DNA from 3 places in the Janthinobacterium sp. SUN206 genome. Region 1 is predicted to be linked to each of the others. Evidence: predicted binding sites of a transcription regulator. Region 1 holds the regulator's gene; each other region holds the start of a gene.

The links. The regulator sigma-54, encoded in region 1, starts transcription at its own class of promoters, with help from an activator protein. The targets are predictions, from matches to a motif close to TGGCANGNAANCTGCTTT.
Region 2: the regulator sigma-54 is predicted to act here: its motif matches at 9,252-9,269, upstream of O3300_RS26020 (TorF family putative porin).
Region 3: the regulator sigma-54 is predicted to act here: its motif matches at 7,311-7,328, upstream of adh (aldehyde dehydrogenase).

What each region holds. Positions count from the first base shown of each region.
Region 1 covers NZ_JAPWIB010000003.1:605,824-616,645, reverse strand. Annotated here, with positions in the region: gene ilvA (threonine ammonia-lyase, biosynthetic) at 1-604, shown strand, start outside; gene queF (NADPH-dependent 7-cyano-7-deazaguanine reductase QueF) at 687-1,529, shown strand; gene O3300_RS19750 (PTS sugar transporter subunit IIA) at 1,863-2,345, shown strand; gene hprK (HPr(Ser) kinase/phosphatase) at 2,382-3,317, shown strand; gene rapZ (RNase adapter RapZ) at 3,433-4,296, shown strand; gene O3300_RS19735 (enoyl-CoA hydratase/isomerase family protein) at 4,297-5,382, opposite strand; gene hpf (ribosome hibernation-promoting factor, HPF/YfiA family) at 5,511-5,873, opposite strand; gene O3300_RS19725 (RNA polymerase factor sigma-54) at 5,943-7,421, opposite strand; gene lptB (LPS export ABC transporter ATP-binding protein) at 7,426-8,181, opposite strand; gene lptA (lipopolysaccharide transport periplasmic protein LptA) at 8,181-8,762, opposite strand; gene lptC (LPS export ABC transporter periplasmic protein LptC) at 8,788-9,399, opposite strand; gene O3300_RS19705 (HAD family hydrolase) at 9,442-9,975, opposite strand; gene O3300_RS19700 (SIS domain-containing protein) at 9,975-10,822, opposite strand, start outside.
Region 2 covers NZ_JAPWIB010000006.1:8,869-19,690, reverse strand. Annotated here, with positions in the region: gene metW (methionine biosynthesis protein MetW) at 1-47, opposite strand, end outside; gene O3300_RS26060 (homoserine O-acetyltransferase) at 44-1,243, opposite strand; gene ptsP (phosphoenolpyruvate--protein phosphotransferase) at 1,379-3,121, opposite strand; gene O3300_RS26050 (HPr family phosphocarrier protein) at 3,166-3,435, opposite strand; gene O3300_RS26045 (PTS sugar transporter subunit IIA) at 3,528-3,932, opposite strand; gene gshB (glutathione synthase) at 3,947-4,903, opposite strand; gene gshA (glutamate--cysteine ligase) at 5,001-6,299, opposite strand; gene O3300_RS26030 (ammonium transporter) at 6,504-8,042, opposite strand; gene O3300_RS26025 (P-II family nitrogen regulator) at 8,054-8,392, opposite strand; gene O3300_RS26020 (TorF family putative porin) at 8,404-9,171, opposite strand; gene O3300_RS26015 (accessory factor UbiK family protein) at 9,441-9,689, shown strand; partial or broken gene O3300_RS28440 (magnesium chelatase subunit ChlI) at 9,804-9,902, shown strand; gene O3300_RS26010 (recombinase family protein) at 9,924-10,822, shown strand, end outside.
Region 3 covers NZ_JAPWIB010000008.1:7,691-18,512, reverse strand. Annotated here, with positions in the region: gene O3300_RS28320 (4Fe-4S binding protein) at 1-1,968, opposite strand, end outside; gene O3300_RS28315 (porin) at 2,026-3,186, opposite strand; gene O3300_RS28310 (PQQ-dependent methanol/ethanol family dehydrogenase) at 3,474-5,210, opposite strand; gene O3300_RS28305 (DUF779 domain-containing protein) at 5,260-5,649, opposite strand; gene adh (aldehyde dehydrogenase) at 5,705-7,225, opposite strand; gene O3300_RS28295 (beta-propeller fold lactonase family protein) at 7,570-8,526, opposite strand; gene O3300_RS28290 (TonB-dependent receptor) at 8,731-10,822, shown strand, end outside.

The DNA.
Region 1 (10,822 bases):
CGCCAGCGGCGCGAACATGAATTTCGACCGTTTGCGCTTTGTCGCGGAACGGGCCGAACTGGGCGAATTCCGCGAAGCCGTATTTGCCGTCACCATGCGCGAACAGCGGGGCAGTTTCAAGCGTTTCTGCTCGCTCATCGGCGCGCGCAACGTGACGGAATTTAACTACCGCATCAGCGATGAAAAGGCCGCGCACGTGTTCGTCGGCATTCAAATTGCCGACCGGCATGAATCAAGCGTGCTGGCGAAGACTTTCGAGGAACACGAATTCAAGACCCTGGACCTGACCCACGACGAGCTGGCCAAGTCGCACATCCGCCACCTGGTGGGCGGCAAGAGCCGGCTGGCGCAGGACGAGTTGCTGTACCGCTTCGAGTTCCCCGAGCGCCCGGGCGCCCTGATGCGCTTCCTCGACAGCATGGCGCCGAACTGGAATATTTCCCTATGTCACTACCGCAGCCAGGGCGGCGACGTGGGCCGCATCCTCATCGGCCTGCAAGTGCCGCCCGATGAAATGGGAGAATTCGCCCGCTTCCTCGACACCCTGGGCTACCGTTACTGGGATGAAAGCAGCAATCCCGTCTATAAGCTGTTCCTGGGGTAAGCATCACCTCCCGGCGGCGGCTACTCGCCGTCGGGAGAATTAGGCTACCATGCGTGCTTGACTGAATTCACGCCACACGACCATGACCACCACCAACGACCTCGCCGAACAATCCCCGCTGGGCAAAAGCTCCGCCTACCGCACCGATTACGCGCCGGAACTGCTGTTTCCCATTCCCCGCCAGGGCAAGCGCGACGAGCTGGAATTGCGCGGTACATTACCGTTCTTCGGCCTCGATATCTGGAATGCGTATGAACTGTCGTGGCTGAACCAGCGCGGCAAGCCGCAAGTGGCGATTGCCAAGGTCAGCGCGCCGGCCGATTCGCCGAACATCATCGAATCGAAGTCGTTCAAGCTCTATTTAAACTCGTTCAACCAGACCAGGCTGGACAGCCCGGATGCGCTGCTGGCCCTGCTCAAGCAGGACTTATCGAAGGGCTTCGGCGCGCCCGTGCAAGTGGAACTGACCTTGCAGGAAGATTTCGGCAAGCTGAAAATGGGCGAATTCGACGGCGTGCTGCTCGACCGCCTGGACCTGGAAATCACGCAATACACGCCCTCGCCGCTGCTCCTGAAGGCGGCGCTCGATGAAGCGCCGGTGGAAGAAAAACTCGTCTCGCATTTGCTCAAATCGAATTGCCTGGTGACGGGCCAGCCCGACTGGGGCAGCGTGCAGATCGAGTACGCGGGACCGCAGATCGACCAGGAAAGCCTGTTGCGCTACCTGATCGGTTTCCGCGAACACAACGAATTCCACGAGCAATGCGTGGAGCGCATCTTTGTCGATATCTTGCGTCAGTGCAAGCCGCAAAAACTGTCCGTGTATGCGCGCTACACGCGCCGCGGCGGCCTCGACATCAATCCCTGGCGCAGCAACTTCAGCACGGGAGCGATGCCGGGCAATCTGCGCAATGCGCGCCAGTAACGCCAAACAACACCCCGCAACCATGCCAACAGGAATGTTGGCTGTGTTTTAAAACAACGTTGCAGTAGTGCCGCAGAGCATGTCAAAGACGCTGAAAAATCGGAAAATCGGCATTCGGCGGCGGAAAAACCGGCGCACCGCGTGTTTTTAATCAAGAAATAGCCGATACACGCCGATGTTATTTTTTTGCTAAAATGATGACCACGTGGGCTGTAGCGCCCACTGCGCCCGCAGCGGGCGTATACTGTTGAGAATTGGCGTTACAGGCCGCCGAAACAGGCCTATAATTCGGCTCGCAAGCCCTCTGCGCATTGCACCATTTCATTGAGTGTCATGACTAATCTTAGCAAAATATTATCCCTCGAGAACGTCCTGCTGGACCTGGAAGTCTCCAGTAAAAAGCGCGCCTTCGAGCAAGCCGGCCTGATCTTCGAAAACAATTACGGCATCGCCCGCTCTACCGTCTCGGACAATCTGTTTGCCCGCGAACGCCTGGGCTCGACCGGACTGGGTCATGGCGTGGCCGTGCCGCATGGCAGGGTCAAGGGCAGCAAAACCTTGAAAGCGCCGCTGGGCGCCTTCGTGCGCCTGGCCGAGCCGATTCCATTCGAATCGCCCGATGGCAAGCCCGTCAATCTGCTGTTTTTCCTGCTGATTCCAGATCATGTCACCCAGCAACATCTGGAAATCCTGTCGGAAATCGCCGAAATGTTTTCCGACGACGCCTTCCGCACGGCATTGGCCACGGATCCGGAACCGAAATCCGTGCATTCGCGCATCGTCAATTGGCAACCCAGTCTGCAAGCGGCAGGTTAAACTTCAGGTATTCCTCCACTCCTGAAGAAGACTGCCATGTTGCAAACGCCGCTGACGATACAACGCCTGTACGACGATAATCGTGAAAGTCTGCAACTGGGCTGGTTCGCCGGCTTCCCCGGCGGCGAGCGCCTGATCTCGGGCGACGTCTCGTCGGCCGCCGACCAGGTGGGCCACTTGAACCTGATCCATCCGGGCCGCATCCAGGTCTTCGGCCACCAGGAAATTAACTATTACCAACGCCTGAAGGTCAACACGCGCACCCACGTGATCGGCGAACTGATCGCCGGCGGTCCGCCCGCGCTGATCATCGCGCAAGGGCTGGAAACGCCACCCGACATCCTCGCCATCTGCGACGAACAAAACATTCCCCTGTTCTCCACCCCGCTGCCGGCCGCGCAAGTGATCGACTTCCTGCGCGTCTACCTGTCGAAAAAACTGGCGCAGCGCATCATCATGCATGGCGTGTTCATGGACGTGCTGGGCGTGGGCGTGCTGATCACGGGCGACTCGGGCCTGGGCAAGAGCGAGCTGGGGCTGGAACTGATCTCGCGCAGCCACGGCCTCGTGGCCGACGACGCCGTCGAATTTTCGCGCATCGCGCCCAATATGATCGAAGGCCGCTGCCCGCCCCTGCTGCAAAACCTGCTGGAAGTGCGGGGACTGGGCTTGCTCGATATCAAGGCCATCTTTGGCGAAACGGCCGTGCGCCGCAAGATGCGCCTGAAGCTGATCGTGCACCTCGTGCGCCGCAACGCGCTGGAAGAAGAAGTCGAACGCCTGCCTTTCCTGTTCCCCACGGAAGACGTGCTGGGCTTGCCCGTGCGCAAGGTCGTCATCCCCGTCGCCGCCGGCCGCAACATCGCCGTGCTGCTGGAAGCGGCCGTGCGCAATACGATTTTGCAACTGCGCGGCATCGATACCTTGCAGGAGTTCATGGAACGGCAACGTTTGGCAATGAGCGGCGACTAGCGTTGCAAGAAGCACGCCCTCTTTTGTTTAACCAATACTACAGCCCAAATTGCAATAATTTGTAAAGATAGTTGCCTTGGGAGCGGAGCGCCGGTCTTTATTGTATGATCGGGTTATGCATATCGTCCTTATCACCGGAATATCCGGCTCCGGTAAATCCGTCGCGCTCAATGTGCTGGAAGATACCGGTTACTATTGTGTCGACAACCTGCCACCGGCCTTGCTGCCCAGCCTGGTGCAGACCCTGCTCGACGAAGGTACACCGCAACTGGCTGTCGCCGTCGATGCGCGCAGCGCCGAGTCGCTGACCAGCCTGCCGCATAATGTGGCCCTGCTGCGCGACCAGGGGCACGACGTCAAGGTCATGTTCCTGACAGCCACCACGCATTCGCTGGTGGCCCGCTTCTCGGAAACGCGGCGCAGCCATCCGCTGTCGCACGAATTGCGGCCGAACCAGAATCCGGCCAGCCGCCGCACCCTGATCGAGTGCATTTCGGAAGAGCGCGAACGCCTGTCGGCCATCGAACAGCTGGGCCATGTGATCGACACGTCGGAACTGAGCGCCAACAAGCTGCGTGCCTGGATCAAGGATATCGTCGCCTCCGAACGCGCGCCGCTGACCCTGTTCTTCGAATCGTTCGCCTTCAAGCTGGGCGTGCCGCTGGACGCCGATTTCGTCTTCGACGTGCGGGCCTTGCCGAATCCCTATTACGACCTCGCCTTGCGCCCCCTCGACGGACGCGACGCGCCCGTGATCGCCTTCCTCGACGCGCAGCCCAGCGCGCTGGAACTGCTGGCCGACATCCGCGCCTTCATCGAGAAATGGTTGCCATCATTCAAGTCCGACAACCGCAGCTACCTGACGGTGGCCCTCGGTTGCACGGGCGGCCAGCACCGCTCCGTGTACATGGCGGAGCGGCTGGCGCAATATTTCGGCCCCAACGAGCGCGTGGTACTGCGCCACCGCGAGCGCAGCTAGTTAATCGAGGTGGCGCAGCGGATGCGCAGCGGCCGGCCAGACGGGGGCAAAGAAGCGCGCCACCATGGCCGCGTCGACTTCGTCCAGGCTGGCGGGGTTCCAGCGGGACGCATTGTCCTTGTCGACCACCAGCGCGCGCACGCCCTCGAGCACTTCGCCATGTTCGAAATTATGGCGTACCACCGTGCGCTCCAGGCGCAGGCAATCGGCCACGCCCAGGTGGGCGCCCCGCTGCAGCAATTCCAGGGTCACCGACATCATCAAGGGCGAGCGCAGGCGCATGGCCGCCAGCGCCTTGGCGGCGAACGCACTGTCGTCCAGCGCCAGCGAGGCCATGATGGCCGCCACCGAACCCGCACTGAAATGGCGGTCCAGCGCTGCGCGTGCCGTGGCCAGGGGAGAAGCGCCTGCCTCGGCCTGGAATGGCGCCGCCAGCGCCTTGATGGCCACCGGCAAGGCCTCGCCCGGCGTCGATTCAAACAGGTCCAGCAGCGCCCCCATCTGCGCTTCGGGCAGGTAGACATCGGCCAGGCCCGTGTACAGGGCGTCGGCCGCGTTGATCGTCAAGCCCGTCAAGCCCAGGTACAGGCCCAGCTGGCCAGCCAGGCGGGACAGGAAATAACTGCCGCCCACGTCCGGGAACAGGCCGATATTGACTTCCGGCATGGCCATGCGCGTGCGGCCCGTCACGATGCGCAAGCGGTTGCCTGGCCCGGCTTGCGCCACGCCCATGCCGCCGCCCATCACCACGCCATCCATCACGGCGATATACGGTTTCGGGTAGAAATGAATTAAATGATTTAAAGCATATTCTTCCGTAAAGAAATCTTCCAGCAAGGCGCTGCCGCCTTGCGGCGTGGCCAGACCCGCATCGTAAAAGAAACGGATGTCGCCGCCGGCGCACAGGGCCTTGTCGCTGCTGGAGCGGATCACGACGGCGTCCACCTGCGGATCGTCGCGCCAGGCCAGCAGGGCCGCGCTCAGGGCGCGCACCATCTCCAGCGACAGGGAATTCAAGGCTTTCGGACGGTCGAGCACGATGTGCCCGGTGCGGTTGCGGATGGAAGTCTGGACGAAGTCGCTCATGGCAGGCAGGAAAGAAGTGAAAGTGCGAATATTCTAATGCCTGCGCGGGGAACATTGCGTTCCGCTGGGCGCAAAAAAGGGCGCAATGTGCGCCCTTAGTTGATCACAACTGCTGGAAGCGGGTGGCCTTAGACGGCGACGACGGCTTCTTCCTCGGAGTTGTCTGGCAGATGCTTGATCGCCTCTTTACCGTGCCCTTGCACTTTGGTTTTGTATTTCATCACTTGCCTATCGAGCTTGTCGATCAGCGTATCGATCGCGGCGTACAGGTCGTGCGCCAAGCTTTCCACATAGACAGTCTTGCCGCTCAAACGCAGGTTGACTTCAGCCTTTTGACGTTTTTCTTTCTCTTTGAGGTTATCCACGGTCAGAATCACGGCGATATCGATGACTTGATCGAAATGACGTTTCACGCGCTCCAGCTTCGTTTGTACGTATTCACGGATGGCTGGTGTCACTTCGAGATGATGTCCGCTGATGGTGAGATTCATACACACTCCTAAAGATGATCGGGTTCGTGCGGTCCATCCTATCCGGCCCGCAGAGGAACCGAAAAAAACTTACAAACACTTACGCAGGCTCACTGGCGGAATTTTTAATGCTTCCCGGTATTTGGCAACAGTACGTCGCGCAATCACCATGCCTTGTTCCCCCAGCATGTCCGCAATCTTACTGTCGGATAAAGGATTTTTAGGGTCTTCTGCTCCTGTCAGTTGCACGATCAATGCCCGTATCGCCGTCGATGACGCTTCGCCCCCCGCTTCGGTGGCGACGTGGCTACCAAAGAAATATTTCAACTCGAACATGCCGTGCGGGGTCAGCATGTACTTTTGAGTTGTTACCCGCGAGATAGTACTCTCGTGTAAACCCAGTGTATCAGCTATTTCACGGAGCACAAGGGGGCGCATGGCAACGGCCCCATGCGAGAAAAAGTTCTTTTGTCTTTCTACTATCGCCTGCGCCACGCGCAGGATCGTGTCGAAGCGCTGGCGCATATTCTTGATCAGCCACTTGGCTTCCTGCAACTGTGCGCCCATGGCGCCCTCCCCCTTGCCCTGCTTGAGCAAGTTGGCGTACATGGCGTTGACGCGCAGGCGCGGCATGACGTCGTTGTTCAGGGTGACTTGCCAGCCATTGCGCGCGCGCTTGACGACGACGTCGGGCACCACGTAATCGGACACGTCCGAGGCGAACACGGCGCCCGGATGCGGATTGCACTGGCGAATCACCGTCTGCGCTTCGCGCAAGTCTTCATCGTCGCAATCGAGGGCTTTTTTCAACTTGTTGAAATCGCGCTGGGCAAACCAGGCCAGGTGCTTTTCCACGATGACGAGGGCCATGCGCCGCGTCACCATGGCGATGTGCGGCAAGCGCTTGATTTGCAGGGCCAGGCATTCGGACGCGTTGCGCGCGCCCACGCCCGGCGGATCGAAACTTTGCAGCAGCGACAAGGCCGTGCGCATCTCGTCGGCGTCGATTTCCAGCTCTTCCGGCAGGCGCGCCAGGATGTCGTCGAGCGACTCTTCCAGGTAGCCATTGTCGTCGAGCGCGTCGATGATCAGCTCGACCAGCGCGCGGTCGCGCAATTCGAGCACCGTCACGCGCATCTGCTCCATCAGGTGTTCGCGCAGGGTGCAGTGATGGGCCTCCAATTGCGGACGCGAATCGTCGTCGTCGGGCGCCTTCCCCCGGCTCGCCTCGCTCCAGTCGCTGTCGCCGCCGTCCGCGGCGGCCGGGCTGTCGCCCCCCTCGCCGTCAAACGCTTCCCCTTCGGCCGGCGCCGCGGGCGCCTCCTGGCCTGGCGGCTGGGGCGGCGCTTCGGCCGGCGCGGCCGTGGAGCTCAAGGCCCCGTCGGACAGCAGGCGCAGCGAACGGTCGAGCGGATCGTCGAGGCGTTCGAGCAAGGGATTGTCCGTCAGCAATTGCTCGAGTTCCTGGTGCAATTCCAGGGTAGACAATTGCAACAGGCGTATCGATTGCTGCAACTGCGGCGTCAGTGCCAGGTGCTGCGAAGTGCGCAGCTGCAATGATTGTTTCATTGGCTTACATGCGGAAGTGTTCGCCCAGATAGACCCGGCGTACCGACTCGTTCGCAATGATGTCGTCGGGGCGTCCCGACGCCAGCACCGAGCCCTGGTTGATGATGTAGGCGCGGTCGCAAATACCCAGCGTCTCACGCACATTATGATCGGTAATCAGCACGCCGATATTGCGCTCCTTCAAGAAACGCACGATGCGCTGGATCTCGATCACGGCGATCGGATCGACGCCGGCGAACGGCTCGTCGAGCAGCACGAAACGGGGATCGGTGGCCAGCGCGCGGGCGATTTCCACGCGGCGGCGTTCGCCACCGGACAGGGACAGCGCCTGGTTCTCGCGCAGCTTTTCAATCTGCAGGTCGGCCAGCAATTTATCCAGCCGCTCCTCGATCTCGGCCTTCGTCAGCGGGCGGCCTTCGACGGTCTGGATTTCCAGCACGGCGCGGATATTGTCTTCCACCGTCAGCTTGCGGAAGACGGACGCTTCCTGCGGCAGGTAGGACAGGCCCATCTGCGCGCGGCGGTGGATCGGCAGGCTGGAGATATCCACGCCGCTGATATCGATGCTGCCGCCATCGGACGGCACCAGGCCGACGATCATATAGAACGAGGTGGTCTTGCCGGCGCCGTTCGGGCCCAGCAAGCCCACCACTTCGCCGCATTCGACTTGCAGCGAGACATCATGCACGACTTGCCGCTTGCCATAGGTTTTTTGCAGCCCGCGAACGATCAGGGTGCTGCCGCAACGTGTATTTTCCATTATTTCTTTCCTGGCGCGGGCGTGGCCGGCGCTTTCTCCGCTGCCGGCGCCTTGGTCTTCGGCTGGATCACCATGCGCACGCTGCCGCCATCGGCGGTGCTGGTGCCGCTGTTGGAATTTTCCATCGCAAATTCTTCCTTGCGGCTGTCATACGAGATGAAAGCGCCATTGGCCACATCGGTGACTTTCGCGCCTTCCAGGCGCGTCAACTTGGCTCTGGAAAACAGCTTCACCACTTCCGTCTTGTTGTCGTACTCCACGCGCTCCGCCTCGCCTTCGACCCACAGGTCGCCCGCGCCATCGCGCTTCTGGCGGAAGGTCGCAAGCTTGCCGGGATCGGCCCAGAAGGTGATGAACTGGTAGCCTTGCGGATCTTCCGTGATCAGGGCCCGGCCCGCCTTCATGGTCAGGGTCCCCTTGACCAGCACGACGTCGCCCGTCAGGGTGCGCACCTGCTTGACGTCATCGACGTGGCCGCTGCGTGCCGTGATGACGGCTTCCTTCTCGGAATCGGCCTTCTCGGCATGCGCCACGCCCATGATGGCCAGCGAAAATACGGTCAACAGCAAGATGTTCTTCATAGTATGGTTTCCTTGTTTCATTCTGTCATTTTGCCGCCGCGGCCGGGCGCGGTTTCGGCGGGAGGACCATGCGCAGCGCATTCTGCACTTCCACCACGCCGGTGGCGTTATTCGCCTTCATGCCGACGCCATTGATGCGCGAGGCGCCCGTCAGGATATCGACAGGCACGTCCGTTTCCATTCTTTCCTCGTCCGGGAACACCGTCAGCGCTTCCGTCTTGACCGTCAGGTTCTGCGCCTTCGGACTGGCCACGCGGTCGATCACGACCTTGCGGTGCAGTTGCAGCCGGGTATTGTCCTGGTCGATATGCGCCAATTCCGCATTCATGTTCATCGGCGGCATGCCTGGCGTGAGCTTGCGCACGAAAGGCTGGTCGATATCGGACGAATCGTCCAGCGGATAATGCGTGAGCTTGGTGCCCGACACGATGTAGCTGGGCTTGCCCGTCAAGTCCATGCGCACCATGCTGAAATTGGTGATGAAATAGTCGGGTTCATCCAGATGCTTGCTGGCCGTGATGTCCTGGCCATTCTTGTTCATCACCTCGAGCAGCCAAAAGCTGCCCAGCGCGACGACAACCGCGCCCAGCACGGTAAAGATCATGCGCCAGCGATGGGCGCCTCCTGGCTTACGCATAGGGCTTCACTCTTTCAAAGGTCACTGGCGAGGCGGCGCGCCTCACTCCAGGAACGGCGCCATGACGCGCGCATAGTTGTCCTGGGCGCGCAGCAGGAATTCGCAGATCTCGCGCACCGCGCCGCGACCGCCGCCAGCCTGCGTCACATGGTGCGCCAGGCCCTGCGCCTCCGGACGCCCGCCCGGCACGCTGACGGCAAAGCCCACGCGCTTCAGGATGGGCGCGTCGATGACGTCGTCGCCGATATAGCCGCATTGCTCTTCCGTCAAGCCCGTCAGCGCCAGCAATTCGCGAAACGGCGTCAGCTTGTCGTGGCCGCCCTGGTGCACATGGGTAATGCCCAGGTCTTGCGCGCGGCGCGCCGTGATGGCCGAGCGGCGCGCACTGATGATGGCCGTCTGCACGCCCGATTCCTGCAGCAGCTTAATGCCCAGGCCATCATACACATTAAACGTTTTCATCATCTCGCCGTCCGGGCCGAAATGCAGGCTGCCGTCGGTGAGCACGCCATCGACGTCAAAGATCATCAGTTTGACCTTGGCCGCCCGCGCCAGGTTGTCCGCCACGCTGTCCATCAGATCACCTTCGCTTGCGTCAGATCATGGATATGCAGCGCGCCCACCAGCTTGCCGTCGGCATCGACGACCAGCATCTGGTTGATGCGGAACTGCTCCATCACGGCCACGGCGTCGACGGCCAGGCGTTCGGGCGCGATGCTGCGCGGCTGCGCATGCATGACGTCGCGGATCGCCACTTGCGTGAAATCCTGCACGCGCTCGAACATGCGGCGCAGATCGCCATCCGTAAACACACCCACGGGGCGGTTGTCCGCGTCGACGACGGCCGTCATGCCCATGCCTTTCTTCGTCATTTCCTCCAGCGCCTGCAGCAAGGAAGCGTCCACGGGCACCTTGGGTACGCGTTCGCCGCTGCGCATGACGTCATGCACGTGCGTGAGCAAACGGCGGCCCAGGGCGCCGCCCGGATGCGAGCGGGCGAAATCTTCTTCCTTGAAGCCGCGCAAGTCGAGCAAGGCCACGGCGATCGCGTCGCCCAGGGCCAGGGTGACGGTGGTGCTGGCCGTCGGCGCCAGGTTCAGCGGACAGGCTTCTTTCTCAACAGAAATATCCAGGTGCACGTCGGCCAGCTGGGCCAGGCTCGAATTGGGCTTGCCCGTCATGGAAATCAGCACGCCGCCCATGCGCTTGACGACGGGCATGATGGCCATCAGTTCCGATGATTCGCCGGAGTACGATATGGCAATAAAAGCATCGTCCGAGGTGACCATGCCCAGGTCGCCATGGGCCGCTTCGGCCGGATGCACGAACAGGGCCGGCGTGCCGGTGGAAGCGAGGGTGGCGGCAATCTTGCGCGCAATATGGCCGGACTTACCGATGCCGGAGACGACGACACGTCCCTTGC
Region 2 (10,822 bases), on a different contig from region 1:
ATGAAGGCCAGGTCGGGGCGCAGCGCGCTCAATTCGTCAAAAGTCATGCGGTCTCCTTCGCGCCCTGGCGGACGGCGGTGTGCTGTGCAGGAGCGGGCAAGCCCGCCCCGATGTCGTTCCATACCTGGCCATAGTAGGCGCGCACCATGTTCATGTAGCGCGCATCTTCCAGCAGGAAGGCGTCGTGGCCGTGCGGCGCGTCGATTTCCGCATACGTGACCTGGCGGCGGTTGCAGACGAGCGCTTCGACGATTTCGCGGCTGCGCTCGGGCGAGAAGCGCCAGTCGGTGGAAAACGAGGCGAGGAAGAACTTGGCCTTGGTGCCCGACAGGGCCTTGGCCAGGTCGCCGCCGTGTGCGCGCGCCGGGTCGAAATAATCGAGCGCCTTGGTGATCAACAGATACGTGTTGGCGTCGAAGTATTCGGAGAATTTGTCGCCCTGGTAGCGCAAATACGATTCGATCTCGAAGTCGATGCCGAAGCCGAACTTGTAATCGCCCGTCTGCGCCGCATCGCGCAGCTTGCGGCCGAATTTCTCGGCCATGTCGTCATTCGACAGATAGGTGATATGGCCCACCATGCGCGCCACGCGCAAGCCGTTCTTCGGCACCACGCCGTGGGCATAGAAGTCGCCGCCATGGTAATCGGGGTCGGACAGGATGGCCTGGCGTGCCACATCGTTGAAAGCGATGTTTTGCGCCGACAGCTTGGCCGTCGAGGCGATCACCACGCAGTGGCGCAGGCGCTCGGGGAACATGATGCTCCACGCCAGCGCCTGCATGCCGCCCAGCGAGCCGCCCATCACGGCGGCGAACTGCGTGATGCCCAGTTCATCGGCCAGGCGCGCCTGCGCGCTGACCCAGTCTTCCACCGTGACGACGGGGAAGGAGGCGCCATACGGCTTGCCGGTGGCGGGATTGGTGTGCATGGGGCCCGTCGAACCGAAGCAGGAACCCAGGTTGTTGACGCCGATGACGAAGAATTTGTTGGTGTCGAGCGGCTTGCCCGGTCCCACCATATTGTCCCACCAGCCCGTGCTTTTCGGCTCGTCGGCGTAGACGCCGGCCACGTGGTGCGAGGCGTTCAGGGCGTGGCAGACCAGCACCGCATTCGATTTGTCGGCGTTCAGGGTGCCGTAGGTTTCATACATCAACATATAGTCTTGCAGCGATGCTCCGCTTTGCAGCTGCAAGGGTTGCGCAAAATACATGGTTTGCGGCGAAACAATTCCAATGGATGACATGTGTGTCGGTTTATAAAAGGGGGGCGGCCCCACGGGCCATGGTCGATGCAGCACCGCGATGATAGGTGCTGCAACTTTAGCATCAGGACACCTCTTGCCGCGCGCGAGGTGTCCTGATGCTGATAAGGTGACAGTTTACATGAGCTGCAGTTGCTGGACAGCTTCCGCGATCACATTTGGTTCCATGGAACGCATAATTTTGCGCATTTGTGGCGCAATCAGGCCAAGATCGCTGTTGAGTATCTCTTGCTTGACCGCCAACAGCTGGGCCGGATGCATGGAAAACTCGCGCAGCCCCATGCCCAGCAGCAAGCGCGTGAGCTTCACGTCGCCCGCCATCTCGCCGCAGACGGCCACGTCGATGCCCGCCTTGTGGCCGGCGGCGATCGTCATGGAGATCAGTTGCAGCACGGCCGGGTGCAGCGGATTGTACAAATGCGCCACTTCATAGTCGACGCGGTCGATGGCCAAGGTGTACTGAATCAAATCATTCGTGCCGATCGACAGGAAATCCATGCGTTTGACGAACATGGGCAGGGCCAGCGCGGCGGCGGGAATCTCGATCATGGCGCCCACTTCGACCTCGTCGTCGAACTTGACGCCGTCCTCGCGCAGGCTGGCCTTCGCTTGCGCGATCATGGCCAGCGACTGGTCGATCTCGAACGCATGCGCCAGCATGGGAATCAAGATGCGCACCTTGCCGAAGGCGGAAGCGCGCAAAATGGCGCGCAGCTGCGTCAGGAACAGCTGCGGCTCGGCCAGGCAGTAACGGATGGCGCGCAAGCCCAGGGCGGGATTCAAGGCCGTATGGTCGGACTGGTCGAGCGGCTTGTCGGCGCCGATGTCGAGCGTGCGGATGGTCACCACGCGCCCTTTCATCGATTGCACCGTGTTGCGGTAAGCCTCGAACTGCTCGTCCTCGGTGGGAATCTTGTGCGCGCGGCCCATGAACAGGAATTCGGAGCGGAACAGGCCCACGCCGCTGGCGCCCGATTCCAGCGCGAACGGGCAATCCTCGGGCAGTTCGATATTCGCCAGCAGGGTAATCGGCGTGCCGCACCTGGTGACGGCCGGCGTCTTTTTCAGCTTGCCCAGCTTCTTGCGCGCGCGCTGCATGGCCACTTGGCGCTCGCGGTACTGTTCCAGCACCAGGGGACTGGGGTTGGCGATCACCACGCCTGCGTCGCCGTCGATGATCAGCCAGTCGTCCTGCTCGATCAGCATCGACGCCTGCGACATGCCGACGGCGGCCGGGATATCCAGGCTGCGCGCGACGATGGCCGTGTGCGAGTTCTGACCGCCCACGTCGGTGATGAAGCCGATGAAGGAGCGGTCGCGGAACTGCAGCATGTCGGCCGGCGAGATATCGTGGGCGACGACGATCATCTGCGCCAGCAATTCATCGTCGGCGGGCGCTTTCGGCAGCAGCTGTTCCGTGCCCAGCAAGACCTTCAGCACGCGTTCGGCCACTTGCTGGATGTCGGCCTTGCGTTCGCGCAAATACGGGTCTTCGATTTCGTCGAACTGCGCCGATAATTCATCAATCTGCGTCAACAGCGCCCATTCGGCGTTGTAGTGGCGCGAACGGATGATGTCGAGCGGCGCTTCGGCGATCATCGGGTCCGACAGGATCAGCGCATGCACGTCGATGAACGCGCCCAGTTCCGTGGGGGCGTCCTTCGGCAGCTCGTTCCACAGGGTTTGCAGCTCCTTGTGGACGGCGGCGATGGCGTTTTGCAAACGCTGGACTTCCGCTTCGATCTGTTCCTGGGCGACCAGGTAGTGTTTGACGTCAAGGGCGGCCGGCGCCAGCAGATGCGCGCGGCCAATGGCGATGCCGCGGGAGACCGGGATGCCGTGGAGCGTGAAAGATGCCATGGGGTGACCTGTCGGAATGCGGCTGCGGCTGCGTTCGGCGGGCATTACTCGCCTTCGCCAAACCTGTCATTAATCAGGGCGGTGAGCGCATCGACACATGCCTGCTCATCATCGCCCTCGGCTTCCAGGGTCACTTTTGCGCCCTTGCCGGCGGCCAGCATCATCACGCCCATGATGGACTTGGCGTTGATGCGGCGCGCGTTGCGGGTCAGCCAGACGTCGCTCTTGAACTTGGCGGCGAGCTGGGTAAATTTGGCGGAGGCGCGTGCGTGCAATCCCAGCTTGTTGATGATTTCGAGTTCTCTTTGAATCATTTTTGTATGGTCTCTATCCCTGAATGCACTACGCTGATGACAATCTTGGCCTATAAAAACCGCCGCCTTCAGGGCGGCGGCCATGCACTTCCTTATTCTCCCACGCGGATGCGGTTATCGACGCGCACGGCGCCGCTTTGCGCACCGGCCAGCGCCATCTCCACCACCACGTCGAGCGTGTCGCGGCGATACGTGATGGCGCGCAGCAGCATCGGCAGGCTGATGCCGGCGATGACTTCCACGCGCCCCGCATCGGCCAGTTTATTGCAGCAGTTCGACGGCGTGCCGCCCTTCACGTCGGTAATCACCAGCACGCCGGAGCCATCGTCGAGGCGGCAGATGGCGTCCGACGCCAGCTTTTGCACTTCCGCCAGGTCCTGGTCGGCGACGACGTCGATGGCTTCAAACCGTTCCGTTGGCCCCCGAAACACATGCGCGCAGGCGGCGATGAAGGCCTGTCCCAGCGGTGCATGTGTCATGAGCAAAATCCCTACCATAGTCATTTCACCTTCTAGCGCTGCTGCGCTTGCGCAACGCCATGCTCGACGGCGTCGACAAACATGGCCGCCACGTCAAAGCCCGTCTGCTGCATGATTTCCTGGAAGCAAGTCGGGCTGGTGACATTGACTTCCGTCAGATAGTCGCCGATCACGTCCAATCCTACCAGCATCAGGCCACGCGCGGCCAGGATCGGGCCCAGCTTTTCCGCGATTTCCAGGTCGCGCGCCGTCAATGGCTGCGCCACGCCCGTGCCGCCGGCGGCCAGGTTGCCCCGCACTTCCCCCGCCTGCGGGATGCGCGCCAGCGAAAACGGCACCGGCTTGCCGCCGATGACGAGGATGCGCTTGTCGCCCTTGACGATGTCGGGAATAAACCGCTGCGCCATGATGGTCTGCGCGCCATTCTCGCTCAGGGTCTCGATGATGGCGCCCAGGTTCAGGCCATCGGCCTTGACGCGGAAGATGCCCGTGCCACCCATGCCGTCGAGCGGCTTGAAGATGACGTCCTGGTGCTTGGCGTGGAAAGCGCGCAGGCGCGCTTCGTTCGACGTCACCAGGGTCGGCGAGGTGAATTCGGAAAACTGGGCAATGGCCAGCTTTTCATTGTTGTCGCGGATGGCGGACGGCTTGTTGAAGACGTGCGCGCCCTGCTTTTCCGCCAGTTCCAGCAGATACGTACCGTACACGTACTCCATGTCGAACGGCGGGTCCTTGCGCTCGATGATGGCGTCCAGGGCCGACAGGCGCACTTCTTCGGTGGAAACGACCTTGTACCAGTCGTGCTCGTCGCCCGTCAGCTCGATATGTTTCACCAGTGCCGTGACGATGCCCTCTTCCAGCGCCATGTCCTTCTGTTCGAAGGCGTACACGGCGTGGCCGCGTTTGGCCGCCTCGCGCATCATGGCGAAGGTGGAATCTTTGTAAGTCTTGAAGCCTGCCAGCGGGTCGGCAAGGAATGCAATTTTCATGGTGCGTCCAATCGGGGAGCCTGGATAAGGAATGCTTGATTCTAGCCGAGATCGCCGGGCGCGGTAGTCACCGCGCCCGGCAAGCCACAGGGATGGATCAATACACCTCGGGATTCGGGTCCGTGCGCTCCATTTCCAGCGACGCGGCCAGCAAGGCCAGGCGCGCCACCACGCCATACACATAGAAGCGGTTCGGCGCGGCCGTGCCCGGCTTGGCCTTCAAGTCCGGCACGGCATGCTGCTGGGCAAATGCCAGCGGCACGTACTGCGAGCCGGGCGCGTTCAGGTTCTGGTCCACGCCCTTTTCCGCGTGCACGCGGTAGAAACCGCCCACCACATAGCGGTCGATCATGTACACGACCGGCTCGGCCACGGCATCCTTGATGCTTTCAAAGGTCGGCACGCCTTCCTGGATGATGACATCGGTGACAACCTTGCCGTCCTTGACAATGGACATCTTGTCGCGCTGCTTGCGCGACAGGTCACGCACTTCGCTGGCGTCGCGCACCGTCATGATGCCCGTGCCATACGTGCCCGCATCGGGCTTGACGATGACGAAGGGCTTTTCCTTGATGCCGTATTCCTTGTATTTCTTGCGGATCTTGGCCAGCAGCACGTCGACGCTGGCGGCCAGCGCATCTTCGCCCTCGCCTTCCTGGAAGTTCACGTCGCTGCACTTGGCGTGGAAGGGGTTGAGCATCCACGGGTCGACATCGATCATCTTGCCGAATTTCTTCACCACTTCATCGTAGGCCGTGTAGTGGTTGCTCTTGCGGCGCAAGGCCCAGCCCGCATGCAAGGGCGGCAGCAGGCTTTGCTCATGAATATTTTGCAAGATATCGGGAATGCCGTCCGACAAGTCGTTATTCAGCAGAATCGTGCACGGGTCGAAATCCTTCAAGCCCAGGCGGCGGCCATTGTTCAGGCGCACGAGGGGCTCGATGACGAGCATGTTGCCATCTGGCAACGCCAACGGTGTCGGCTGGGTGATGTCGGGCGACCACGAGCCGAAGCGCACGTGCAGCCCCGTCTGGCGGAATATCTGCATCAGGCGCGCCACGTTCTGCAGGTATTGCGGCGTGGTGTTGTGCAATTCCGGCACGATCAGCAGGTTGCGGGCATCCGGGCAATACTTGTCGATGGCGGCCATGGCCGCCTGCACGGACAAGGGCAGCATTTCCGTCGCCAGGTTGTGGAAACCGCCAGGGAACAGATTGGTATCGACGGGCGCCAGCTTGTAGCCCGCATTACGCAAGTCTACCGAGCAATAGAAGGGCGGCGTGTGCTCTTGCCACTCCATGCGAAACCAGCGCTCAATGGCCGGCGTCGCGGCCAGAATCTTTTTTTCGAGGTCGAGCAGCGGTCCGGTCAGGGCCGTGACGAGATGGGGAACCATAGTTACATCCTTAAATTATGTGCAGTATTCAAAAAAGCACACAGAACTGCCGACTATATTACCGTGTAAGTACCCCAAATCGGGGCAAAAGCCTTGTTTTAAAGACCTTTTCCATTCCCACAACGAAAAAAAGGCACCTCAATGAGGCGCCTTTTCCAGCAGGACATGCCGCGCCGGGGCGCTGGCATGCCAGATAATTGCTATTTAGCCATGATACGCTTGCTCGCCGTGGCTGGTGATATCGAGGCCTTCGCGCTCTTCTTCTTCCGGTACGCGCAGGCCGATGACGATGTCGACCAGTTTATAGGCAACGAGGGAAACCAGGGCCGACCAGAGGATGGTGGTGCCGACCGCTTGCGCCTGCACCCACACCTGGTGGCCGATCGAGTACGGATCCGCCGACATCTTGTTGGTGACATAGTCGAAGATGCCCTGGCCGCCCAGTTGTGGTGCAGCAAACACACCCGTCAGCAAGGCACCCAGGATACCGCCCACGCCATGCACGCCGAATACGTCGAGCGAATCGTCGGCGCCGATCAGGCGTTTCAGGCCATTCACGCCCCACAGGCAGACGACGCCGGCCAGCAAGCCGATGACGAGGCCGCCCATCGGGCCGACAAAGCCGGCCGCCGGGGTGATCGCCACCAGGCCAGCCACGGCGCCGGACGCGCCACCGAGCATGGAAGGCTTGCCCTTGGAAATCCATTCGCCAAACACCCACGACAGGGTGGCGGCGGCCGTTGCCAGCAAGGTATTGACGAAGGCCAAAGCCGCCACGTCGCCCGCTTCCAGCGAGGAACCGGCATTGAAACCGAACCAGCCCACCCACAGCAGCGAAGCGCCGATCATGGTCATCGTCAGCGAGTGCGGCGCCATCGATTCGCGGCCGTAACCGACGCGCTTGCCGATCATGATGGCCCCCACCAGGCCGGCGACAGCGGCGTTGATGTGCACCACGGTGCCGCCGGCGAAGTCCAGCGCGCCTTTTTGCCAGATCCAACCCGCCTTCAAGGCTTCGCTGGCCGAGGTGGCGGCATTGGTGATCAGGTCAGGACCGGTCCAGAACCACACCATGTGGGCCGCTGGCAGGTAGGCAAACGTGAACCACAGCACGACGAAGGCCAGCACGGCGGCAAACTTGGCGCGCTCGGCAAAGGCGCCGACGATCAGCGCGCATGTGATGGCGGCAAACGTGCCCTGGAAAGCGACGAAGACGAACTCGGGAATGACGACGCCCTTGCTGAAGGTGGCGGCGGCGGCAAACGTGCCCTTGGCCGGATCCCAGATGCCGTTCAGGAACAGGCGGTCGAAGCCACCGAAGAAGGCGGTTTTTTCCGTGAAGGCAATCGAGTAGCCGTAGATGCACCACAGGACGATGACCAGCGCGAACACCATGAACACCTGCATCAGCACCGACAGCATGTTTTTCGAACGCACCAGGCCGCCGTAGAACAGGGCCAGGCCGGGGATCGTCATCAAGATCACCAGCAAGGTGCTGATCATCATGAAACTGGTGTCGCCCTTGTTGGCAACGGGCGCGGCGGCTGGCGCGGCAACGGCCGGGGCCGGAGCGGCGGCAGCCGGTGCGGCTGCGTCAGGCACGGGCGTCACGGCCGGAGCGGCGACGGCCGCGGTCGTGGCAGCCTCCGTCTTGGCGGGCGCATCGGCAAAGCTCGGCGTGGCGACACCAAACGCACACAGACAGGCTATCCCGGCTAGCAATTTTGTTATATTTTTATGCATCAATATTCCCCTTAGAGCGCTTCGTTGCCGGTTTCACCGGTACGGATGCGGATGACCTGTTCCAGGTTGTAGACGAAAATCTTGCCATCACCGATTTTACCGGTACGCGCGGCGCCTTCGATCGCTTCGATGGCCTGGTCGACAATGGCGTCATCGACGGCCGCTTCGATCTTGGTTTTTGGCAAGAAATCAACGACATACTCGGCGCCACGGTAGAGTTCCGTGTGACCTTTCTGGCGGCCGAAACCCTTGACTTCCGTGACGGTAATGCCTTGCACATTGATAGCCGACAAAGCTTCGCGTACTTCGTCCAGTTTGAACGGTTTAATGATTGCAGTAATCATTTTCATGGCTGTCTCGCTTAAAAGGTTTTCGATACGGTCAGCACGAGACCGGATTTCGCCAGATTCTTGCCATTCGGTGCCAGCGATACGATATTGGCCTTGACGACCGCCAGGGCAACGGTCGCCATGCCGAAGTCCTTGGTCACGCCGATCTTGTAATCGCTGTAGCTGAGGGAATCGTTGTGTTCTACCTTCTGGCGCCCGGCGTGCAGATTCAAGATGTAACCGTCGTGCACCTCGACGTTGGCACCCACGTCGAGGTAGCCGCTGTTCTTGCTGTCGGCCACGCCGAACAGATTGGTGGTCGAATGCGAGTACTTGATGTACGCGGGGCCATAGCCCAGCTGGCCATACAGCTCGAAGGTGTTGGCATTGGTGCTCAGTCCATTCGATGGGTAGAAGTAGTACAGGCCGCCCACGTCATAGGTAAAATCCTTGCTGATCTCGCCCCGCCTGCCGCCGTAGATATCCCATTCCAGATTGGTATCGCCGCCGCCGTCCTTGATCCATTTGATACTCGACAGCCAGGTGCCCACATACAGGCCCGTCGGGTTATGGGTATAGTCGGCACCGCCGCTGATGGCCGGGTTCAAGCGGCTTTGCGAGATGCCGCGGTAACGGTAGTCGCTGGTCAGCGCCACGTTGTAGCTCACCACGTTATCAGGTACCGCTTCGGCCGCAGCAGGCGCCGCCACTGCATCCTGGGCCATGGCGCTACCGCACAAGGCGGTCATGGCCAGCGTCAACGCTGCAGCTAAAGTCATGTTCTTGGACAGATTCTTCATGGCGATTCCCTTTTATTGAACTTTTAAAGCGGTTGAGGTTTAAAATCTTGGCTGGAGATCACAAAGCGTTCATACCTTCTTTAGCAGAATACGTGCCAGCTCTATTGCCACCTTGACAGGTGCATTTCCGTCCATACATACCCTGCACACGGCCAGGAATGCGGCAACGGACTGCTGAAGCACAATGAAGCGCCCAGTTTCGCACCAGATTAACGCCGCTGTGCACCGCAATGGTGCGATGCACAGGCCGCACCATAAAAGGACTGACCATGGACATGAATACCTTCTTTAACGACTTGCAGGGCAAGATCCATCAAGCCATCGAAAACTCGCCGGCCAAGGATATCGAGAAAAATGTGAAATCGATGATGACCCAGGGCTTCGCCCGCCTCGATCTCGTCACGCGCGAGGAATTCGATATCCAGGCGCAAGTGCTGGCCAAGACCCGTGCCAAACTGGATGCACTGGAATTGCGTCTGATCGAACTGGAAACGCGCCTGAACGATCCAAAAGCCTGAACCGCTGCTGCACGCAGGGCGCCGTAATCGGCGACCTTGCTGGCATACCTCAAGCCTCACACCTTTTCAAGCGCTAGACTGATCCTGCCCGCGTCCGCGCTACAGGGGAGTCTGATGAGCCTGGCCGTCCTGAAAAGCCGCGCCCTGGCCGGCATGGAGGCGCCCGAGGTAAGTGTCGAAGTCCACCTTGCCAATGGCTTGCCTTCGTTTACAAAGGACGGCTAGAATACACCAATGCACAAAGCCTATTCATATATAAGATTCTCGTCCTCTGAACAACGCAAGGGCCGTAGTGAGCCAAGGCAGCTTGAAGAGTGCGCCATCTACTGCGCCAAACACAATCTATCTTTGGTTCAAAGCGAGGAGTACACCTTCCTTGACCGTGGCAAATCAGGGTTCAAGGCCGAACACCTCGGAGAAAACGGACAACTCGCCCGCTTCCTACGCCTCGTCAAAGACGGCTCAATCCCTCCAGGCTCCACCCTGATAGTAGAAAACTTAGATCGCCTCAGCAGGGAGCATGTCAAGCACGCCCTACCGCGTTTCATCGACCTCCTGAACGCAAACATCAATGTTGTCACGCTAACTGACGGTAAGGTGTACACCAGCGAATTTTCAGAGCTTGATCTAATTATGTCGATCTTCATAATGACGCGAGCGCACGGGGAAAGCTTGAGGAAGTCCGGCCTTCTGGGTGATGCATGGCGCAAGAAGAAGGAAAATGCCGCCGCCGACCTTACCCCCCTTGGCAACAATGCCCCCCTTTGGATCACCTACACCAAGGTAGGGGGTTATGCCTTGCACCCCGAGCGAGCAGAACTTGTGCGCCGCATCTTTCAACTATCTATAGACGGCAGAGGAAGAGGCTCGATTGCCAAGATACTGAATGGGGAAGGCATCCCAGCGTTTAAGGGGGGATCATGGGCGACTACCAGCATCAACCGCTTACTATCTAATAGAGCAGTCCTTGGCGAATATCAGCCCCGCACAGGATCAGGCAAGGCTCGTACACCGTCTGGCAATGCTATCCCCGGCTTTTTCCCCGCAGCTATCGAAGAGTCATTATTCGACCGAGCACAAGAGGCCAGTACAGGCCGCTACATCAACCGGTCAACCAAGCAATCTAAAAACTT
Region 3 (10,822 bases), on a different contig from region 1:
CTCGCCATAATCGACTTTCCCGCCAGGCGCGATGGCGTGATGCTCGCAACGGTGACGGCAAGTCTGGCAAGGCGTGCCGCACTCCTTGCGACGGGGAATCCAGTTGAACAGGCGAAAACGTCCCAGCAGCGCCAGCGCCGCGCCAAACGGACACAGGTAGCGGCAAAAGAATTTGTAGGAAACACTACTGAGCAGCAGCAAGCCCACGGCATACGCGACAAACGGCCAGGCCCGCACGAAGTTCAGGGTAATCGCCGTCTTGAACGGTTCCAGTTCCACCAGCTTGTCCGTGATCTGGCTGGAAAACACACTGCTGCCCAGAATGGCCGCCAGCAAGCCATACTTGATCCATTTCAAGCGCCCATCCAGGCGCGGCTTGATTTTCCATTGCGGCAAGTGCAGCCACTGGCCCAGCTTGCCGGTGAATTCCTGCAGGGCGCCAAACGGACACAGCCAGCCACAAAACGTGCCGCGCCCCCAGATCAGCAGGCTGAGCAGCACGAACGCCCACAGGATCACCGTCATCGGATCAAACAGGAAAAAGCCCAGGCTGCGCCCGGCCAGCAGGGCCTGGATGACACCCGTGATATTGACGATCGATAACTGCCCCTGCGCGTAATAGCCGATGAAGCCCACCGTAAACAACAGGAACAGGCGGCGGAACCAGGAAAACTGGCGGCCATCGCGCACGAGGCGTTTCTGCCATGTCAATGCGCCGGCCAGCAGCGCCAGCCCGGCGAGCAACAGCAGCAACTCCGTCTTGCGCCCTTTCCACGTGCCGCGCCACGTGGCATCGTCGCCTTGCGGCGCCGTGTAAAAATCGGCCGGCAGGCGGTAATTGACATCCACATTGCGGGCAATGCGTTCCGGATACACGATGCCCTTGTTGCGCGTGATCGGCATGGTAAAAGCCAGCGGACTGGCCGCATCGAGCCCCGCCTGGCTGATGACGCGCAAGACGGCGACATTTTCCGTCGGCAACAGCGTCGTATCCGCCAATTGCAATTCCAGGTCCAGGTCGCGCATGTCGATGGGCAAGCCATCCTGTTTCAGCAATAGCCGGTCCGGCACCGTGCCGCGCACGAAATCATCGCCCAGCACGCTGTAGCGCCCGCGCGACATGACGAGGATGGCGTGGTCGCCTTCGTCCAGCCGGTTGCACAATTTGTTCCAGCTGCGTTCCGTCAACAGATTGCGCCCCACGCTGGGCACGGACACATACGCCAGGTACAGGTCGATAAACACTTCATCCGGCGCGCGCGTGGCTTCCCCATCGAGTCCCGCGCCGGGGCTGCCGGCAAACAGGCTTTCAATCTCCTTGTTGCTCAAGCGCAGATGCTGGATCAAGCCCTGCTTTAACATTTGCGCGACATCAAGCTTTTCGAACACGTCCATGCGGATGCGCGCGATCTGGTCCGGGTCACGGCCTTGCGCAAAGCCCAGTTTTTTACGCGACACTTTCAAGGCCGAGGCCAGCACGCTCTGGTTGATGATGCGCACGGAGGCCGTGGCCTTCGACACACCGTCGATATCGGCATGGCTGGCATCCGTGGCGCGTTTCGTCCGGGCACCGATGGCGATATTCTGTTTCAGCGACAAGCCCTGGTACTGTTTGACGAACTGAAACAGCGGCGCTTCGCCCAAGCCATCGAGAAACACGGGTTCGTGCTGCGACAGCACGGCCACGTCCAGAAAACTCCCTTGGGGATTGATAGCGATCAATAAGTTGACGGGAACGCCGGAAAAGCCGGGGATCGGCGCCAGGTCCACGGATTCAAATACGTAGCCGACCAGCTCCGTGGCCGTGGCGTTTTGCCGGAACAATGGCCAGACGGGCAAGTCGGTCTCCTTGTCGCCCACGACGATGGGAGCAGGAAAACGCCGCGCCAGCTCGGCCTTGGCGAGCACGCCCGCCCACGCCTGTCCCAGGATAAACAGGAATAGCCAGCATGCTATGAACAACCGCATTATCCGCATGCACCACGCTCCGTGCGGCGCCTTGTCGCAAGGCGCCGCGTTCATGTATCAGAAGAAAATAATGCCGCCCAGGGACACGCCATTCATCTTCGCTTCGCCGCCCGTAAATCCTTTCGAGCGCGTCTGGCCCAGCTCACCCACCAGGGTGATCGCACTGTTGAGCGAGTAATACGCGCCCAGGGTCAGGTTGGCGTTCGACTTCAAGCCGCCCGTGCCGGCCGTGTTGTCGTCGTTCTTGCTGATGCCGTAGGACAAGCCCAGTTTCAGCTTGTCCGTCGTCTTGTACGTGCCTTGCAGCAACCAGTTCTTCGACTTGGTATCGCCCTGGTCCGCATCGGACAGGATGCCCAGCCCCTTGCCACCCTGGAAGTTGAGCAGCACGCCAGCCGGGCCCATCTGGTACGAGCCGCCCACTTCCACGCCGCGCATGGTCAAGTCATCGACGCCCGGCGTTTTCGACGTGAATTTTTGCGACTTCACGCCCAGCCAGGCTTTCAAGCCTTCCTGCGCATACGTCAGCTGTGCCTGCACTTGCGGACTCGACTTTGAAGAATAGGTCGAGCCTGCCACGATGGGCGTATCGGAGACGGGGCTGACCAGCGCCACGTCGGCGCCAAAGCCGCCCGACTTCGGCGAGCTGTACATGATCTGGCCATAGTTGCCCAGATAGGTGTAGCCGGCGCCGATATGGCCCAGGGTCACCCGGCCCCGCTGCGTCGCCTGCACGGGTGCGCCTGAACCCAGCAAGGTCATGTCGGACAAAATCGCATTCGCGCCGAAGATGCCATAGTCGCGGCCCAGCTTGAAAGTGCCCATGTGTTCATTGCCAAACGTAAAGAATGCCTGGCGCACATCGACCACGCTGTTCTGGCTGATGGCGCTGTCCGTGGCCGTCGAGTTGTAGATGCCGATCAAGGCTTTCACGTCGTACTCGCCCAGCCGCGAACTTGCCGAGGTGATCAAACCATTCGGCAGCAAGCCATTGCCGATGGTCGTGCGGTCCTTCTCTCCACCGCAACCGAGCGCCTGGCCGCCCAGCGCCAGCCCGCCCACCGTATCGCCCGAACACGACACTTGCGTGTAGTAGGCGTTGACGATGCCGCCCACCGACACGGTCCAGTCGCCAGCCTTGATATCGACGGCTTGCGCCTGTCCCACCGCTGCGATTGTCATGACACCGAGGCTCCCCAGCTTGATCAATGTATTCATTGCTTCTCCTCTTTCTTCTCTGTTTTTAGTGTGCACACCAGTGATTGATGTACCTCAAGCTTTGGCAATAAGCGTGCCCAGCGCGACCCAGAGGGAGAAAGAGAAAATACGTATTTGACTTGTGCAGCAGCGGATCAATCGCCACTGTCGGTGTTCATTTATTGACCGCAAGCAGGCATATCGGGCATCCAGGTAAACAAAAAACTGACGGCCTGGGCCGTCAGCAAAAAGAAAACACCCGGCGGACAGGGAGACACCCATCCGAGTGGCCCGGATGCTTCACCCCGTTACTTCGATGCCAGCTTGAAGACCCACACGGAACCGCCCTGTTCCAGGAAGTTGACCTTCTTCGCCACCTCGCCGCCCCACAGCGGCACGGCGCCACCCCAGCCGGACACGACGGCAACATATTGCGTGTCGCCATCCTGCCAGGTGACGGGCGGCGCCACGACGCCAGAGCCCGTCTGGAATTTCCACAATTCCTTGCCCGTCTTCGCGTCGACGGCTTTCAGGAAGCCTTCCGGCGTGCCGTAGAACACCAGGTTGCCGGCCGTACTCATCACGCCACCCCACAGCGGCGCGTTGTTCTTGATTTCCCAGACGATCTTGCCCGTCTTCGGATCGACGGCGCGCATGGCGCCGATGTAGTCGTCAAACAATGGCTTGATGGTGAACCCCGCGCCGAGGAAAGCGCCGCCCTTCTTGTAGCTGATCGGCTCGTTCCAGATATCCATGCCCCATTCGTTCGCGGGAACGTAGAACAGCTTGGTTTGCGGCGAGTACGCCATCGGCATCTGGTTTTTGGCGCCGAGAAAAGCGGGCGCGGCAAACACGGTCGTGCCCTTCTTGCCTTCCTCTCCCTTGGTGGGGTCGCCAGGGCGGCCGGCGGCAATGAAATTCGGCCGTCCCGTCTTCAGGTCGATACTGCTGGCCCAGGTGATTTTCTTCACGAATGGAAAGGCGTTCTGCAGCTTGCCCGTGTTGGCGTCGATCACATAGAAGAAGCCGTTACGGTCGGCCTTGCCGCCATAGCGCTTGCCATCCATGTCAAAGGTGACGAACTCGTTGGCGCCATCGAAATCCCAGGCATCGTTCGGCGTGTTCTGATACGCCCACTTGATCTGGCCCGTTTTGACGTCCAGCGCCACGGTGGATGACGAGTACAGGTTGTCGCCGGGACGCAAGTGGCTGTTCCACGGCGCCGGGTTGCCCGTGCCAAAGTAGGCGAGCTTGGTTTGCGGATCGTAGGTGCCGCCCATCCAGGTCGAGGCGCCGCCCGTTTTCCACAGGTCGCCCGGCCACGTCTTGTTCGCCGTGCCGGACACGCCGTTGTCGATGGCCTTGCCATCCTTGTCATAGCGGTGACCCATATGACCTTCCACCGTCGGACGGCTCCACACGAGGTCGCCCGTCATCGGATTGCGCGCTTCGACCCGACCCACGATGCCAAATTCCCCGCCCGACACGCCCGTCAGCAGTAAGCCTTCGGCGATCAGCGGCGCAGCCGTCATCGAGTAGCCGGCCGCGTAATCGTCCACTTTTTCTTTCCAGACGATCTTGCCCGTATTCTGGTCCAGCGCCACCAGGTAGGCGTCCAGGGTGCCGAAAATCACCAGATTGCCATACAGGGCTGCGCCGCGGTTGACCACGTCGCAGCACGGCATGATGCCGTCCGGCAAGCGATGCTCATATTTCCACAGCTTGGCGCCCGTTTTCAAGTCGACGGCAAAGATGCGCGAATACGATGCCGTGACGAACATCTTGCCGTTGTGAATCAACGGCTGCGATTCCTGGCCCCGCTGTTTTTCGCCGCCGAACGAGAACGACCACGCTGGCACCAGCTTGGCCACGGTCTTGTCATTGATCTGCGTCAACGGCGAATAGCGCTGGCCTTGCGTACCCATGCCAAACGACAGGACGCTGGCCGGATTCTTCGCCGTGCTGTCGAGCATGGCATTGGTGACATTGCCCACGTCGGCCGCCTGGGCCAGCGATGCCAAACCCAAACCGATGAGTATCCCCATGATTTTTTTCTGCACAATCATCTCCCTCTGTTTTATTAGTATGTGTGTATCAAGTCTTGCGGTGCTCATGCGGCTGGGCATGCAACAGCGCGCACTCTTCATCGGTGAACAGGCGCGAGCGCGTCAAAAAGCGCTTGCCCGTGCCGTTGTCGAGTGAAAACATGCCGCCATTGCCATCGACCACATCGATAATCAACTGGGTATGCTCCCAGTACTCGAATTGCTCGAGTCCCATGTAGAACGGTGTGCCATTCAAATTGCCGAGATAAATGTCGGTGTCGCTGACATCGAACTCGCCCAGCGCGTAGCACATGGGCGCACTGCCGTCGCAGCAGCCGCCCGACTGGAAAAACATCAGCGGGCCGTGACGCTGGCGCAACTTGTCCATCATTTCCAGCGCCGCATCGGTGGCGACCACCCGGGCAATTGCTGCACTCATGGCATCCCTTTCTGCGCGCCGCGCCTGGACTGCAGGCGCGGCGCCTGTTGCCGGTTTAGAAGAAGCCCAGCGCTTTCGGGCTATAGCTCACCAGCAAGTTCTTCGTTTGCTGATAGTGGTCGAGCATCATCTTGTGGTTTTCGCGGCCGATACCCGATTGCTTGTAGCCGCCGAACGCGGCGTGGGCTGGATACAGGTGGTAGCAATTGGTCCACACGCGACCCGCCTGGATGGCGCGGCCCATGCGGAAGGCGCGCGAACCGTCGCGCGTCCACAGGCCGGCGCCCAGGCCGTACAAGGTATCGTTGGCAATCGCCAATGCGTCGGCCTCATCCTTGAAGGTGGTCACGGACACGACGGGTCCGAAGATCTCTTCCTGGAAGATGCGCATCTTGTTATTGCCCTTGAACACGGTCGGACGCACGTAATAGCCGCCTTCCAGGTCGCCCGCCTGCGTATTGCGCTCGCCGCCGGCCAGCACTTCCGCGCCTTCCTGGCGGCCGATATCGAGGTAGGACAGGATTTTTTCCAGCTGCTCCTGCGACGCCTGGGCGCCGATCATGGTGGCAGAGTCGAGCGGATTGCCCTGCTTGATGGCAGCCACGCGTTTCAAGGCCCGTTCGATGAATTTCTCGTAGATCGATTCCTGGATCAGCACGCGCGATGGGCAGGTGCACACTTCACCTTGATTCAGCGCAAACATCGCAAAACCTTCCAGGCACTTGTCGAAATATTCATCATCGGCATCCATCACGTCTTCAAAGAAGATGTTCGGCGACTTGCCGCCCAGCTCCAGGGTGACGGGAATCAGGTTTTGCGCCGCATAGCCCATGATCAAACGGCCCGTGCCCGTTTCACCCGTAAAGGCGATCTTGGCGATGCGCTTGCTCGACGCCAGCGGCTTGCCCGCTTCCAGGCCGAAACCATTGATGATGTTCAGCACGCCAGGCGGCAGCAGGTCGCCGATCAGCTCGATCAACACCATGATGGAAGCCGGAGTCTGCTCGGCCGGTTTCAAGACGACGCAATTGCCGGCGGCCAAGGCCGGCGCCAGTTTCCACACGGCCATCAGGATAGGGAAATTCCACGGGATGATCTGGCCCACGACGCCCAGCGGCTCATGGTAGTGATAGGCATAGGTTTCCGCATCGATTTGTGCGACGGAACCTTCCTGGGCGCGGATGCAACCGGCGAAGTAACGGAAATGGTCGATGGCCAGCGGAATGTCGGCATTCATCGTTTCGCGGATCGGCTTGCCGTTGTCGATGGTTTCCGCCGTGGCGATCAGGCTCAGGTTCTGTTCGATGCGGTCGGCGATGCGGTTCAGGATATTGGCGCGCTCGGCAGGCGAAGTCTTGCCCCATGCCTCCTTGGCGGCGTGCGCGGCGTCCAGCGCCAGCTCGACGTCTTCCGTCGTGGAACGGGCGATTTCGCAAAACGGCAAGCCCGTGATCGGCGTGATGTTAGGAAAGTATTCACCTTTTACTGGTGCAACGAATTTGCCGCCGATGTAATTGTCATAGCGTTGTTTGAAGGGATTGGCTACGCCCAGTTTGCTGATGTCTGCGAGATTCATGTCGTCCTCTATCGGGTTAATTAGAATGGAAATACTTAATTAAAATCAAACGTCCTGGTACAGATGGGGTGAGTACACGGAGTCTTCCGCAAATGCCGTGCCAGCTCGCCATCCCACTACAAACTTAGCCGGTTTTGCCCCCGTTACAAGGGCGTGGCGTCAATCCCGGCCCGCTTTTCAGCGCATGCCCCGGACTTGGGTGGGGGCGTGGCTCTGTTTGCGTTTTGAACAAGGTGGCAGCATCCTGTTCCAATCCGGGCCAGCCCTGCTTTGCCGCCACGCCGCCGCTGCACAATGGAACAGGTGTACCAGACTGGAACACCTGCGCCTGTGCCATGAAGGAATCAACGAATCACCACGCCCCATGGCAATTCACCCACGGCAATATCGGCCACCTTGCGCGCGCTGGCCGTGTCGATGACGGACACGCTGTTCGAGCGGCCATTGGCCACGTACAGCTTGGCGCCGTCCGGCGTGATGGCCATGTTCCACGGGCGCTTGCCGACGCCAATCGTGGCCGTGACCTGATTGCTGGCCGTGTCGATCACCATCACCGTTCCGTCGATACCGTTCGAGACATACACTTGCTTGCCGCCGGGATGGACGGCGATGCCATTCGCATTCTTGCCCGCTGGAATGGTGGCAATCGCCTTGCGCGCGGCCATGTCGATCACGTAGACGGCATTGACCAGTTCGCACGCCACGTAGGCGCGGCCCGAGTCCGGGCTGAAACCGATGCCGCGCGGACGCAGCCCCACGGCGATGGAAGCGACCTGCCGGCGTTGCGCCACATCAATGACATCGACTTGCTCCGCCTCTTCCGCGCTGACCAGCAGCCAGCGCCCATCCGGGCTGAAGACGGCGTGTTCCGGATTGCGTCCCTGCACCTTGATATCGGCGAGCAAGGTACCTGTCTGGCCATCGAGCAAGGCCACGCTATTGTTTTCCTCGACGGCCACAGCCACGTGACTACCGTCTTGCGAGGCGCTGACGCCTTCGGGCGACTTGCCCAGCGCCACCGTGCGCACGGGCGCACCGCCAGCGTTATCGATCAGCAGCAAGGCGCTGCTGGCGGCATCCGTGACAAACAATTGCCGCCCTGTGGGATCGGCAGCGATGCCGCGCGGACGCTTGCCTGCGGCGATCTGGCGCACCACCTGGTCGGTCGCCGTGTCGATCACACTCAAGGTGCCCGACTTTTCATTGGGAACATAGGCAAAGGGAGCGGCATGGACCGCGGTGCTGACGAGCGCCGGCAGCAGCCAGCACACCTGGCGCAAGCGCGAGAAGAAGTTGGGCATAATCACCTTTTCAATGGCAAAACGAGGGAAAAGCGCGCCGCATCGGCGCCTCTGACAATTACCGTATGCAAACGCCGTGCCACTGACACGCGTATAATTTCAGCCCACCAATGGAGACATGGCAGGCATATTGCTTGATACACCTACGCAGACCTGTACCGCGCACGCGATCAAGCAGGCTTTTATTCACATTGGAGAATCCGCATGCAGCATCGTTTCCGCCTGAACACCATCGCCAGCCTGTTTGTCGCCGGCAGCGCCACCCTCGCCCCTCACGTCTTTGCCGCCGAGGCAGCTGACCCGGCCAATGGGCAATTCATGGATACGGTGGTCGTCAGCGGCAGCCGCATCGCCCACCCCAGCCAGGAAGTGCCGGCCTCGATCGACGTGGTCGACAGCGCCCGCATCCAGGATGGCCAAATCCGCGTCAACGCGTCGGAAGCACTGGCCGCCGTGCCGGGCCTGGTCGTGCAAAACCGCCAGAACTACGCGCAAGACTTGCAAATCTCGTCGCGCGGCTTCGGCGCCCGCTCGGCCTTCGGCGTGCGCGGCGTCAAGCTGATCAGCGATGGCATTCCCGCCAGCATGCCCGACGGCCAGGGCCAGGCCGCCACCTTCAACCTCGATACGGCCGAGCGCATCGAAGTGCTGCGCGGACCGTTTTCTGCCATCTACGGCAACCATTCGGGCGGCGTGATCCAGCTGTTTTCCAAGGATGGACAAAATCCCCCTTCCGTCGAGCTGAATGTGACGGGCGGCAGCTACGGCACCAGCAAGGTGGACTTGACGGCGCAGGGTCAGGCAGGCGGCATCGGCTACGTGCTCGACGGCTCGCGCTTCCGCACGGACGGTTTCCGCGACCACAGCGCCGCCACGCGCGAACAGGCGTTCGGCAAGATCACCGTCAAGCCCACCGCGGACAGCAAGCTGACCATCGTCGCCAACAGCCTGCATCAAGGCAATACGCAAGATCCGCTGGGCGTCACCTGGACCACGTTTGCCCGCGACCCGCGCGCCGGCGAAATCGACACGACGGACACGCAAAACCCGAAACGCACCCTGGCCGAGCGCTACAACACGCGCAAGAGCATCGATCATCAGCAGATCGGCGCCACTTATGAACAGTCGTTCGGCGATGACCGCCTGCACTTGATGGTGTATGGCGGCAACCGCGACGTGATCCAGTACCAGGCGTTTACCAAGGGATTCCAGGCGCCGCCTAGCCATTCGGGCGGCGTGGTCGATTTCCAGCGCCAATTCTATGGCATCGACACCAACTGGCTGCACGTGAACCAGCTGGCCGGAGGCAAGCTGAGCACGACTATCGGCATCGACTATGGCCGCTCCAGCGACGACCGTACCGGCTATGAAAATTTCATTGGCAATAGCTTTGGCGTAAAAGGCAAGCTGCGCCGCGACGAGCAGAATGTCGTCTCCAGCCTCGATCCGTATATCCAGGCGGAATGGCAAGGCGGCCCGTGGCTGCTCAGCGCAGGTGTGCGCTACAGCAAGATGAAAGTGGCTGTCGACGACCATTTCCTCAGCAACGGCAACGATAGCGGCAGCCTGGAATTCAGCCACACGACGCCCGTGCTGGGCCTGCTGTATAAACTGACGCCGAACGTCAACGTCTACGCCAGCGCCGCGCGCGGTTTCGAAGCGCCCACCCTGAATGAACTGTTTTACTCGGGCACAGGCGGCGGCTTCAATTTCAACTTGAAGCCCGCCACCAGCACCAACCTGGAAGCCGGTGTCAAGGCCAGGATCGCCAACAACACGCACGTGAATGCGGCCTTGTTCCAGATCAAGACCAATGACGAACTGGTGGTCGACAAGTCCAGCGGCGGGCGCACCAGCTATCGCAATGGGGGTAAAACCTTGCGCCAGGGCATGGAAGTGTCGCTGGATTCGAACCTGCCATATGGCTTCACGACCAAAGTGGCGCTCACCAGCCTGCATGCCGTGTATGACCAGGCATTTGGCGGCGTGCGCGAAGGCAGCCGCTTGCCGGGCGTACCCAGCGCTAACCTATTCGCTGAACTGGCCTGGAAAGACACGCTCGACCGTTTTGGCGCAGCGCTGGAAAGCGTGGCCAGCAACCAGGTCTACGCGGAAGACAGCAACATCGAAAAACCGGCGCCCGGCTACACGGTATTCAATGCGCGGTTCAACGCCAGGCAAAACGTGGGCAATTGGCGCTTCAAGGAGTTTGCCCGCCTGAACAACCTGTTCGACAAGACCTACGTGGGTTCCGTCATCGTTGGCGATAGCAACAAGCGCTACTATGAAGCGGCGC